Regions from separate parts of the Kribbella sp. NPDC055110 genome, predicted to be linked through region 2. Evidence: riboswitches for the same ligand, from Rfam matches in the RefSeq annotation. Region 2 holds a riboswitch; each other region holds the start of a gene.
The links. A riboswitch is a leader RNA that binds a small molecule or an ion and turns the genes downstream of it on or off. The one in region 2 is predicted to bind cobalamin.

Region 1 (4,001 bases), on a different contig from region 2:
AGCAGGCCGGTGTCCAGGCCGTCCGGCGTGAGGTGGGCGACCAGGTTGAGGGAGCCGAGGTTGCAGACCGCGATCTCGTCGGGACCGGTGTTGAGAGTGATCTCGGTACACAGGTTCGACGAGTGGACGACGCCGGTGTGCTGCTGCGGCGACCGCAGGTTGCACGGATCCTTGAACGTGATCCACGGGTGTCCGGTCTCGAACAGGACGGTCAGCATCCGCCGCCACAGGTCGACCGCCTGCACCCGCTTGAACACCCGGATCTCCCCGCGATCCGCGGCCGCTTCGTACCCGGCGTACGCCTCGGCGAATGCGGCGCCGTACAGATCGTGCAGCTCCGGAACCTCATCAGGCGAGAACAGCGTCCATTCACCACCGGCCTCGACCCGCTGCATGAACAGGTCGGGAACCCAGTTCGCGGTGTTCATGTCGTGGGTCCGGCGACGCTCGTCCCCGGTGTTCTTCCGCAGGTCGAGAAACTCCTCGATGTCGATGTGCCAGGTCTCCAGATAGGCACACACCGCGCCCTTTCTTTTTCCTCCCTGATTCACGGCTACGGCGGTGTCGTTGGCGATCTTGAGGAAGGGGACGACGCCCTGGGACTCGCCGTTCGTGCCGCGGATGTGGGCGCCGATGCCGCGGACCGGGGTCCAGTCGTTGCCGAGGCCGCCCGAGTACTTGGCGAGGAGCGCGTTGTTGCGGATGCCGGTGAAGATCCCGGCCAGATCGTCCTCGACGGTGGTGAGGAAGCAGGCCGACAGCTGCGGCCGGGTGGTGCCGGAGTTGAACAGGATCGGCGTCGAGGTCATGAACCGGAAGGTGCTGAGCACCTCGTAGAACTCGATCGCCTTCGCGTCGCGATCCTCCTCGCGCAGCGCGATGCCCATCGCGACCCGCAGGAACAAGGCTTGTGGCAACTCGAACCGCACCTTGTCGATGTGCAGCAGGTACCGGTCGTAGAGCGTCTGCAGGCTGAGGAAGGTGAAGTCGAGATCGCGCTCGGGACGGATCGCGGCCGCAATCCGCTCCAGGTCGAAGGTGCCGAGCTCGGGGTCCAGGTGCCCGGCCTCGATACCGAGCTGGATGTAGCGCGGGAAGTAGTCGACGTACGCCGTGGTCATGTCGGACTGGCTCGCCTGCCGGGGCTCGCCGTGGACGCGGCCCAGTGCCTCGCGGCGGATCTGGTCCAGGAGCAGGCGGGACGCGGCGAAGCTGTACTGCGGCTCGGTCTCGACGTACGACCGGGCGGCCATCACCAGCGCGAGCTCGACCTCGTGCTGCGCGATGCCGTCGTAGCAGGCGCCGAGCGTCTCGTTCAGGATCAGTTCGGGGTCGACCGCATCGAGTCCGGCGGCGGCCTCGGCGACGATCACGCGGAGCCGGTCGACGTCGAGTGGGGACCGGCTGCCGTCGGCCGCGCGGACAGTCAGCGCCGGCTTCTCGGTGACACCGCTCGGGTCGGCGGGGGTGCGGGCCCTGGTCCGCTCCTCGCGGTACAGCACGTAGGCACGGGCGACCTGGTGCTCGCCGGCGCGCATCAGCGCCAGCTCGACCTGGTCCTGGATGTCCTCGACCTGCACGCTGCGGCGGGTGTCACCGCGGCTGGTCAAGGCGGCGACGACCCGGCCGGTCAGGTCGGCGACCAGGTCACGGACCCGGTGCGTGGCGCCCGCGTCGGCGCCCTCGACGGCGAGGAACGCCTTCGTCACGGCGACGGAGATCTTGGTGGCGTCGAACGGCGTACTGCTGCCGTCGCGGCGGACGACGGTCAGCTCCGTGCGAAGGTCTGCCGCCACCGAGGGTGATGAGGAAGCAATGGTCACAGGTGTGCGCTCCAGAAGAGTTCGGAGACCCGGGAGCACGCGAGCGGGCGCATGACGGGACCGGCGGCACCGGCCGGGAACCCTGCCGTCACGCCCTGCGACCCACCCGCGAGATCTCGGACCGCGTGCACCGGCGGTACACGCACCGGTGGCAGGTATCCGGGCTCGCGGACGCGACTCGACGTCACGTCCGCACACCGTTGCGCGGCAGCTCCGGATTCGCACCGGATTCCCCTGTTGCCTCGAAATGATCAACATCTTGTGGTGTTGACCGTCCCGAACCACCAACAGTAGTGATGCTAGGCGGATCGATCTAGATCTTGTGGTAGCGCCACGCCGCGTGTCGCACATCTTGTGGTCCTCACGCTGCGACCGCATAGAGATCCTGGAGGGTCATGATCTCCGAGCCGTGATGGATCAGCTCGCGATTCAGCCGCAGGACGACATGACCGAACGGCTCGGCGGCGTCCAGTTCGTTGGCCTGACTCAGCCCGATCGTCATCGCCGCGTCCTCGTCCAGGCTGGCGATCGCGTCCTGCCAGGCCTCGACCCAGTAGGTCAGCCAGGCGACCGCGTCCCGGGCGTTGCCGTGCAGGGTGATGTCGGCCCGCCCCTGCCGGCTCGCCCCGAACGTCCACTCCCAGCGCTCGAAGAACATCTCGGTCAGGTGTGCGATCAGCCAGGCGATCGTCCGCGGTCCGCGATGGTCCGGCTCGTCCGGCCACTGCGCGACCCATTCACCGGATCCGAGCGGCCGGAATCGCCCGGCATAGTGCCGCCGTACGACGGTGAGCGCCTCGCTGCTCGGTCGCCAGAAGTACTGCTCGTCGGTCAGTTGGGCGAGCCGCCCGGAGAGCACCATCCAGCTGAACCCGAGCTGGCCGCGGACCATCGCCATCGCCGACGGCCGGTGCAGGATGTCCCAGTCGAACGCCTCCGGCATCACAACTCCCCTGTACGATCGAACATGTGTTCGAATTCTTGCTCGATCGCGACCGGAAAGTCAAACCGCCTAGTGTGTCGGTTCTGGCCTCGTGGGGACCGGTCTGCTAGGCGGCTCGATCCGGGTGTCCGCGGCCGGACTCGCGAAACGACGCTCCAGCAACGTGAAGGCGTCGATCAGCTCGGGCGCCTCGTAGACCCGGTTCCGGCGTCCGTCGGTGAGCTCGCGCAGGATGCCGGTCTCGACCAGCCGGGCCAGGCCCTGGTTCGCGGCTTGCTGGGAGCGGTCGATGAGTTGGGCCGCGGCCGCGAGCGTCAGGACCGGCGCGGCGGGCAGCGCCTCGATGAGGAGTTCGGCCGCGGAGCCGGAGCGGACCGGCGCCGCACGTTCCCGCCATTCGGCCTTGAGGTCTGCGGCGGTCTGCTCGAAGCGTGCAGCTTCGGCGGTCGCGTGCGTGCAGGCCTTTGCGAACATTCCCAGCCACGGGTTCGCGGCCGCGCGGGCCTTCGCGGTTGTCGCGCGTCCGACGTACCGGAAGGTTGTCAGTGCGTCGACGTACTCCGTGGCGTGGGTGGCGAGCGAGAGCGAGACCGGTGGGACGGTGCGCGTGATGAGGCCGTCGGCGCGCAGGATCAGGTGGATCAGCGCGCGCCCGGTCCGGCCGTTGCCGTCGGCGAACGGGTGGATCGTCTCGAACTGCGCATGCGCGATCGCGGTCTTCGCCAGCACCGGCAGCCGCGACTCGCGGACGAACGTCATCAGATCCGCGAGCAGTTCGGGGATCACCTGCGCCGGCGGCGGCACGTAGTACGCCTCGGCGGGGGAGCGGCCGCCGATCCAGTTCTGCAGGTAGCGGACCTCGCCGCCGTACTCCGGGTGCGGCGACTGCGCCATCAACCGGCGATGCGCCTCGAGCAGGTGGTCGACCTCGAGTTTGTCCCCGGCCTGGACGGACTCGGTCACCCAGGTCATCGCGTCCACCGCGCCGAGTACCTCCTCGGCGGTGACGTCGCTGATGCGTTCCCGCAGTACGTCGGCCTTCAGCAACCGGCGCGCGCCGACGACGAGCCCCTCGATGTGCGACGACCCGACCGCTTCGGCGCGCAGCAGGAGCCGCGCCAGCGCCTCGCTGTTGGTCAGTACGGCGGCCGTCGCGTCCAGGCGGGCCAGATCGCCGGCGGCGTCCTCGAGCAGCGCGAGTACGTCGTCGGACAAGTCGAACTCACGTCCGACGA
Region 2 (4,001 bases):
ACCCGTCCAGATGCAGCACGAACTCGTCGAAGTCGTCGTCCTCCGGCCTCTCCGACGTGTGCAGATCGTGGTGCAACTGCGCCGCCTGGATCAGCGTCCAGATCTGCGCGCGCAGCGTCGGCACCTTCTCCGGGTCCAGCGCCGACACCGTCGCGTACTCGTCGAGCAGGTACTCCAGCTTCGCCATGTCGCCGTACGTCTCGGCCCGCGCCATCGGCGGCACCAGGTGGTCGACGACCGTCGCGTGCGCCCGCCGCTTCGCCTGCGTCCCCTCGCCGGGGTCGTTGACGATGAACGGGTACACCATCGGCAGGTTCCCGAGGACGGCGTCGGGCGCGCAGCCGGCCGCCATCCCGATCCCCTTGCCCGGCAGCCATTCCAGCGTGCCGTGCTTACCGAGATGTACGACGGCCTGCGCGCCGAACCCGCCCTCGTCGGGTGACGCCTCCAGCCAGCGGTACGCCGCCAGGTAGTGGTGCGACGGCGCCATGTCCGGGTCGTGGTAGATCGCGACCGGGTTCTCGCCGAAACCGCGCGGCGGCTGGATCATCAGCACGACGTTCCCGAACCGCAACGCGGCGAGCGCGATCGCCGGCTCGTCGCCCGACGTATCGACGTACAGCTCACCGGGCGCCTCACCCCACGCCCCGGTCATTGCCTCCTGCAACGATTCCGGGACCCGGCCGAACCAGGTCGCGTACGTGGACAGCGGGATCTTGGCGACCGCGTTGGCCAGCTGCTCGTCCGTCAGCCAGTCGACGTCGTGCCCGCCCGCCGCGATCAACCGGTGAATCAACCCGTCGGCACCGTCCGCGCCTTGCAGCTCGCTCAGATCGAGATTGCCCAAGTCGTATCCGGCATCCTTCAGCTGCCCGAGCAGGACGACCGCCGACGCCGGGGTGTCGAGCCCGACCGCGTTCCCGATCCGCGCGTGCTTGGTCGGGTACGACGACAGCACCAGCGCGATCCGCTTCTCGGCCGGCGGAACGTATCGCAGCCGCGCGTGCGCGACCGCGATACCAGCCAGCCGCGCGCACCGCTCCGCGTCCGGCGCATAACGCGCCAGACCGTCGGCGTCGTACGACTTGAACGAGAACGGGATCGTGATCAGCCGCCCGTCGAACTCCGGGATCGCCACCTGCGTCGCTGCATCCAGCGGGCTGATGGCCGCGTCGCTCTCCATCCACTGCTCGCGGGTCGAGGTCAGCGCGAGGCCCTGGATCAACGGGATGTCGAGCGACGCCAGCGCACCGGCGTCCCACGCATCGTCCGCGCCGCCCGCGCTCGCGTTCGCCGCGACCGCACCGCCCGCGGCGAGGAGCGTGGTGACCAGTACGTCGCACTTCCGCAGGAGATCGAAGAGGCCGACGTTCTCGGCCGGGTCGAGGCCTCGAAGAGTCCCGCAGTACACCGGAAGGGGTTGCGCCCCGGCGTCGGCGACCGCGGCCGCGAGGGCGTCGACGAAGGCGGTGTTCCCGGAGATCTCGTGCGCGCGGTAGTACACGATCCCCACCACAGGCCGGTCGTCGTCGACGAAGGACCCACGGACGCCGTACGCCGGGAGCGCGCGCGGCGGCTCGAACTCGTCGCCGGTCAGCAGCAGCGTGTCGCGCAGGAAGCCGGCCAGGTTGCGGAGGTTGTCCGCGCCGCCTTCACGGAGGTACCCGAGCGCCTCGGTGACCGCACCGGCAGGCACGGTCGACAGCGACATCAGCTCCGCATCCGGCGCGGCCTCGCCGCTCACGACCACCGCCGGCTTCCCCGAGGCGAGGACCGCGTCGAGCCCGTCCTCCCACGCGCGACGCCCGCCGAGCAGCCGGACGACGACGATCGCGGCGTCATCGAGCAGCGGTGCAAGACCCGCGAGATCGAGCCGAGCCGGATTCGCAACGTTCCACCCGGCATCAGCCGCGGCGGCCGCCAGCAGATCGGTGTCGGCAGTGGACAGCAACAGCAGCTTCGCAGGCATGCGCACGCGTTCCTTTCCGGGGTATCCACGCCCCGACTCCAGGTACGACGGCGGCAGTTCCTGACTCCCCTTCACGGGTCACAGTGGCGGGACCGCCCCGGACTCACACCGGGTTCCTGCTGATGCCGTCGATTGACCCCGCTGACTCTAGCGGTGCATGGCGTAGTGGTTTGCTAGGAGGTCGGTGGCCCAGTCGTTGCGGAGGTCTCGCCAGACTGAGTGGATGTGGTTGGCGTTGTCCTGGGTGTTGTCGTACTCGGCGAGGAAGGTCGGGCCGGCGATCGAGTAGTAGTGGCGGTTGCCGACGCCCGGCTGGGTCTCGCCGGCCCAGGCGAACGTCAGGCGCTCGATGCCCTGCGCGGTGATGTCCTGCCACGTCAGCAATCCGATCGGCCCGGCGGCGCGGCCGACGTACTGACCGATGAGGAGGCTCAGGAGCTGGCGCTGGTCCTCGGTCATGTCGCCGTACGCCAGGCCGCGGTGCAGCAACGACGCGTCGGCCACCGGGTCGTGCCGGGTCAGCATGTCGTCGGGAGCGTCCGGTGACACCAGTGCGATCTCCAGCTGGGCCGGCTCCAGCGCATGCAGCAGCTGGAAGCCCAGGTCTTGCTCGGCGGCCAGGAACCGCCGACCGGCCTGTGGTCCGGTCAGCACCTCGGCCGGGTTCGACCCGATGAACTGCGGAGTGAACGCGACCGCTCCGTCCACGAACGCCACGTGCAGCGCCAGGTGGTGCCCGTTCAGCCGCCACGCCCACGGCTCGGTGTCGGACGGGTCGCCGAGCACACGCAGGAAGAACCTGCTACCGAGGACCGAGCCCTCCCAGTCCCCTGACTCCGGCAACGCCGGGATGCCCCGCAGGATCACCTCTGCGTCCAGCACCGCCCACGTGTCGGCCGCACCGCGTTCACTGCAGCCCAGCTCGACCAGGCGCTTGGTCAGCAACTGCTGTGCCGGTGTCAGCGCGGACAGCGGCAACCCGGCCCGGTCCCCCGGCAGGTACGTCCACTCCTTGTGGTCCGGCGTGTCGAACGGGGCCCTGATCTTCTCGAGCTGTGCCGGCGAGAGGCTCGCCAGCAGGTCGAGTACGGCGTCCCGCGTCTGCGCTACAACCATGCCGATCGCTCCCGTTCCGTCGGTTCGTAGGTCGTCCACTGCTCGAACGGCCGGTCCAGCTTGTACCGGAAATCCGGTTGCCGCAGCAGGACGCGTGTTTCCGCGTTGCCCGGGTTGCGCAGTGACTCGAAGAACCGTACCGACCAGTGGAACCAGCGCATGCAGAACAACCGCATCGTGAGCCCGTGCGACACCAGCAGCACGTTGCGCTCCGCCTCCGGATTCTCGAAGTCGCGGTGCATCGTCTCCAGAAACGTCGACACCCGGTCGTACACGTCCGACCCCGACTCACCGTGGGTGAACCGGTAGAAGAAGTGCCCGAACGAGTCGCGCAGCTTCTCCTGCCGCTCGATGTCCGCGGTGTCCTGGAGGTTGGCCCAGTCCTGCTCCCGCAGCCGCGGCTCCTCCCGCGGTACGCCGATCAGGTCGTCCAGCCCGAGCGAGTCCAGCGTCTGCCGGGCCCGCAGGTACGGCGACACGTACACGCGGACCGGCTCGTTCTCGAACAGCTCCCGCAGCTCCTCGCCCGCCTTCGCGGCCTGCTCGTGTCCGCGCGCGGTGAGCGGGACCGTGTGGTCCGGGATGCGTTCGTAGATCGTCTTGTCCAGGTTCGCCTCGGACTCGCCGTGCCGGATCAACGCGATCCGCAACGGCCGGTGACTCAACCCCATCGCTTCCCCTTCCATCCAGTTGCTTACGTCCGAAGATCCGGCGAGACGTCTCTCCGCTTCTTCGGACGTAACGCGAGGATTGTGGCGACGGCGGCGGCGGATACGGTGACGCGGCGGGCCAGGGCGGCGGTACGGCGTACGTCGGCGACCGTCGGCGCCGGACCGTCGCCCAGCGTGCCGCGATCCTCCGCGTAGGTCCCGTAGCTGTTCGTTCCGCCCAGCGTCAGCCCGAGCGCTCCCGCGAA
Region 3 (4,001 bases), on a different contig from region 2:
CCCGCGATCGCCGGCCTCGTCGTCGAGCACACGAGCTGGCGGATCGTCTTCCTCGCCGTACCGGTGATCGCGATTCCGGCCGCACTCGTGATGCGTCCCGGTCTGGCCCGTGGCAGCGCGTACGACGTACGTCCGGGGAAGTTGTGGGACAAGCGGGCACTGTGGGCAGTCGCGGCTGCTGTGGGTGTTGGGCTGCTGCATTACGGCGGACAGCAGCGTGGTGTCCTACAGATCGGGCTGCTCGTGGTCGGTCTGGCTGGGGTGATCGCGTTCGGGCCGCGGCTGCTGCCATCCGGGACGTTCGCGTTCGGGCGCGGGCTGCCGTCGGTGGTCGCACTGCGCGGGCTGGTGGCGGCGTCCGGGTTCGGCGCGGAGGTGTTCCTGCCGTTGATGCTGACCCGGGAACGCGGCCTGTCGCCGGCGCTCGCCGGTCTTGTGCTGACGGTCAGCGCACTGAGCTGGTCCGCCGCGTCCTGGTATCGCGGCCGGCCGAACCAGCCGTTCTCACACGCCGTCTTCCTGCAGGCCGGCATGCTCGCGATCCTGGTCGGCATCGTCACGGCGGCGCTGACCCTCAACCCGGACGTCCCGGTGCTGGTCGGCATCCTCGGCTGGAGCTTGACCGGTCTGGGTATGGGGACCGTGTTCCCGACGCTGTCGGTGCTGGTCCTGGAGTACTCCGAACGCGACGAGCAGGGCGCCAACAGCTCTGCCCTGCAGCTCAGCGACTCGTTGTCGACAGCAACAATCCTCGCGATCGGGGGATCGTTGTTCGCGGCAATGGAACCGCACTCCGCGGTGCTGGCGTACCTCGTCGCCTTCGGCCTCCCCGCGTTGCTCGCACTCCTCGGAGTACCCGCGGGCCGACGTACCGCTACTCCTTAGACCCTGTCACCGCGATGCTCGCGCCGAGGCCGATGATCATCAGGCCGCCCGTCCCGCCAACCAGCTCGAGCCGGCGCGGCGAACGAGCGAACCACTCGCGCGCCGTTCCGGCCACGAACGCCCACACGCTGTCCGAGCCGAGCGCGATCACGATGAAGATCAGCCCGAGCACCAAGATCTGCGCCCACGCCGGCGCCCCAGCCCCCTTGTCGACGAACTGCGGCAGCACAGCCGCAAAGAACACCGCCGTCTTCGCATTCGTCACCCCGACCAGGAACCCCTGCCGGATCGTCCGCCGCGCAGTGCTCGGCCTCGCCGTACCCTGCATCGCCTCGACCAGCGACTTCCGCGAACGGAACGCCTGTACGCCGAGATAGATCAGGTACGCCGCCCCGACGAGCTTCACCACGGTGAGCGCGATCGCACTCGCAGCGATCAACGTCCCGAGCCCGACCGAGATCCCGCCGAGCAGGACCGCCGCGCCCAGCGTGTTCCCCACCATCGTCAACACGGCCTCCCGCCGCCCCACCGCAAGCGCCCGCCCCACAATGAACAACACGCTAGGCCCCGGGACAACGATGATGATGAACGCAGTAATCGCAAACGCAAACAAGTGCTGAGCGGACGGCATCCCCCAAGGATAGATGCGACCAGCCGCTCGGCGCCCCGGGTTTCTGGAGGGTCTTCCCGCGCCCGCCGCCACACCGAAGGTTGGATAGCCGGCTCTTGTGACTGAGGTGTGGGTGGTCGACGGGTTCCAGGGCGGTGCCGGGCTTGGTGTGATGTGCACGCTCGACAGGACATGTCGGGTGGCCGGGTAGTGCACCTGAGCGTGAACGTGCCCGCGTGTACACCGTCTCGCCGGTGCACTACCTGTCGACCTTGCACATCACCCCCGCCCGCAAGCCGCCACGCCACTACCAACCCGATCACCCAGCCGGCACCACCACACCCCCACCTCGGGCACAAGAACGGATATCCCCTCGAATGGTGGGTTCTCCCCTCTAACACCAACAGAGAAGCCACAACACCATCGGATATCCCCTCGTGTGCGCGGGCTCTTGTCGCGCTCGGTCCGGGCCGTTCGGTGGGACGGTTCACCGGGCGGTGCATACCGGGTGCGGTGCGTGCGAGCCGCGCGTGCGGTGGTGTGGTGCGGTGGGGACTGGGGACAGGCGCTGGTGGGTGGGGACAGGAAATGTCGGGTTCCTGCACCCCATGGCCTGTCTCAAGTCCCGCATACCGCCACCAACACGCACGCATCGGGCCGAAGCGTCAGATAACCCCTGACGTGGTGTCCACACTGCGTGGGCTCGGGTGGGATAGGTCACCGGCGCGCCGTGGTGCGTTGACCGGGGGGTGGGCGGGCCCCTACGGTTCGAGGGTCAACCTGCGGTGCCATGAGGGAAGCCGGTGAGAAGCCGGCGCGGCCGCGCCACTGTGATCGAGTTTCGGCTCGTAAGTCAGGACGCTCGGGCACTCGCAGCCTTTCTAAGGGGACGCGCACTTCCCCAGGAGGTCAAGTTCAATGGCAGCTCCTGCCCAGTCGGTCGCCGTACCGGCTCTCTCTCCCAAGCTCCTTGCCGCCGCGCTGCTCAGCGTCGGCCTGATGCTGTTGCTCGCGTATCTGGTCGGGTTCGACCAGGGTGCGGTGTCCCGTTCGGGGATGTACCTGCACGAGCTGATGCACGATGGTCGCCACCTACTCGGCGTGCCCTGCCACTAGATCAGATGCGCACCTTTGGATCGCTCCTGGTGCGCGGACTGATCGTCGGACTCTTCGCCGGCCTGTTGGCCGGAACGTTCGCCTACGCGTTGGGCGAGTCGCGTGTCGACGCCGCGATCGCGATCGAAGAGGCCGGTGCCGCGCACACCCATGATCATGACCATGCTGTGCAGGCGGAGGAGGAAGAGCCGCTGGTCAGCCGTGAAGGCCAGAAGGCCGGCTTGTTCCTCGCTACCAGCCTGTACGGCGTTGCGCTCGGCGGACTGTTCGCCGTCGCGTTCACGCTGCTCCGCCGCAAGCTCCGGACCGGGAACGACGCGTACGCCGCGCTCGGACTGGCCGCGGCGGGTTTCGTCGGCATCGTGCTGGTCCCGTTCCTCAAGTACCCGCCGAATCCACCGGCGGTCGGTGATCCGGACACGATCACGCGCCGTACGGTCACGTATCTCCTGACGCTCGTGATCGGCCTGCTCGCGGTCTGGGCCGGTGTCGCGCTGTCCCGGTGGGCGGCGCGGTACGGCGAGGTCGCCCGGCTCGCGGGCGGTGTCGTCGGGTTGGTCGTCACCGTGGTGGCGGCGTACCTGATTCTGCCGCGAATCAACGAGGTTCCGGAGACGTTCCCCGCTACGCTGCTGTGGCAGTTCCGGTTCGCCTCGCTCGGTACGCAGGCGACGCTGTGGCTCCTGCTCGGATTCGGGTATGCGGTCGCGGTGGACCGCCGGCCGATCCGATCGAAGGTGGCTGCCGCTTGACCGCACCACCCCAGGCGCTGACCGTGGTCGCGCATGCCCTGACGCCCGCGTTGCGCGGACTCGTGCTCGGTGGTGACGCCGAGCCGGATCCGTCGAGTGTCGAGGCTGCGCGCGAGCTGAAGCTGTCCGCTGATGTCGTGTACGCCGGGCCGGAGCAGGCCGCCGTACGCACGGCCGACGTACTCGGGTTCGACCCGGTGGTGGAGCCCGCGCTGCGGGACCGTGAGTACGGCGACTGGACCGGGCGCGGGCTGGAGGAGCTGCTCGCGGCCGAGCCGTCGCAGGTGGCGGCGTGGCTCGAGCGGCCGCACACCGCCACGCCTGGCGGCGGCGAGACCGAGAACGACGTACTCGCGCGGGTCGCCGACTGGCTGGGCGATCTGGCGGCGCGCGAACACGGCTCCGCGCTGGCGATCGTCCATCCGGCGGTCGTCCGCGCGATCGTCCTGTACGTCGTCGACGCGCCGGCCGAGTCGCTCCGACACGTCGACGTACGCCCCCTGGCCACCGTCAACCTCTCGTACCACTCCGGCAACTGGTCACTGGCCTTCGTACCTTAGGCCTGACAAACTGCGGTTGGCTCGGTTGCACGCCCAGGTGACCGGCTGTCACGGGGAGTCACGATGACTGAGTCCGAC

Region 1: linked by a shared signal. The riboswitch ahead of ACWF0M_RS16460 (ribonucleoside-diphosphate reductase subunit alpha) and the one ahead of cobN (cobaltochelatase subunit CobN) in region 2 are both predicted to bind cobalamin.
Region 3: linked by a shared signal. The riboswitch ahead of ACWF0M_RS14630 (CbtB domain-containing protein) and the one ahead of cobN (cobaltochelatase subunit CobN) in region 2 are both predicted to bind cobalamin.

The regions. Positions count from the first base shown of each region.
Region 1 covers NZ_JBSGTS010000009.1:99,211-103,211, forward strand. The annotation lists gene ACWF0M_RS16460 (ribonucleoside-diphosphate reductase subunit alpha) at 1-1,796, opposite strand, end outside; cobalamin riboswitch at 1,957-2,124, opposite strand; gene ACWF0M_RS16465 (DinB family protein) at 2,185-2,766, opposite strand; gene ACWF0M_RS16470 (Fic family protein) at 2,836-4,001, opposite strand, start outside.
Region 2 covers NZ_JBSGTS010000005.1:344,589-348,589, forward strand. The annotation lists gene cobN (cobaltochelatase subunit CobN) at 1-1,969, opposite strand, end outside; cobalamin riboswitch at 2,004-2,128, opposite strand; gene ACWF0M_RS11420 (DUF3500 domain-containing protein) at 2,117-3,085, opposite strand; gene ACWF0M_RS11425 (histidine phosphatase family protein) at 3,076-3,756, opposite strand; gene ACWF0M_RS11430 (cobalamin biosynthesis protein) at 3,780-4,001, opposite strand, start outside.
Region 3 covers NZ_JBSGTS010000008.1:47,181-51,181, reverse strand. The annotation lists gene ACWF0M_RS14640 (MFS transporter) at 1-885, shown strand, start outside; gene ACWF0M_RS14635 (LysE family translocator) at 875-1,516, opposite strand; cobalamin riboswitch at 2,252-2,380, shown strand; gene ACWF0M_RS14630 (CbtB domain-containing protein) at 2,414-2,611, shown strand; gene ACWF0M_RS14625 (CbtA family protein) at 2,617-3,363, shown strand; gene ACWF0M_RS14620 (histidine phosphatase family protein) at 3,360-3,923, shown strand; gene ACWF0M_RS14615 (alpha/beta hydrolase) at 3,987-4,001, shown strand, end outside.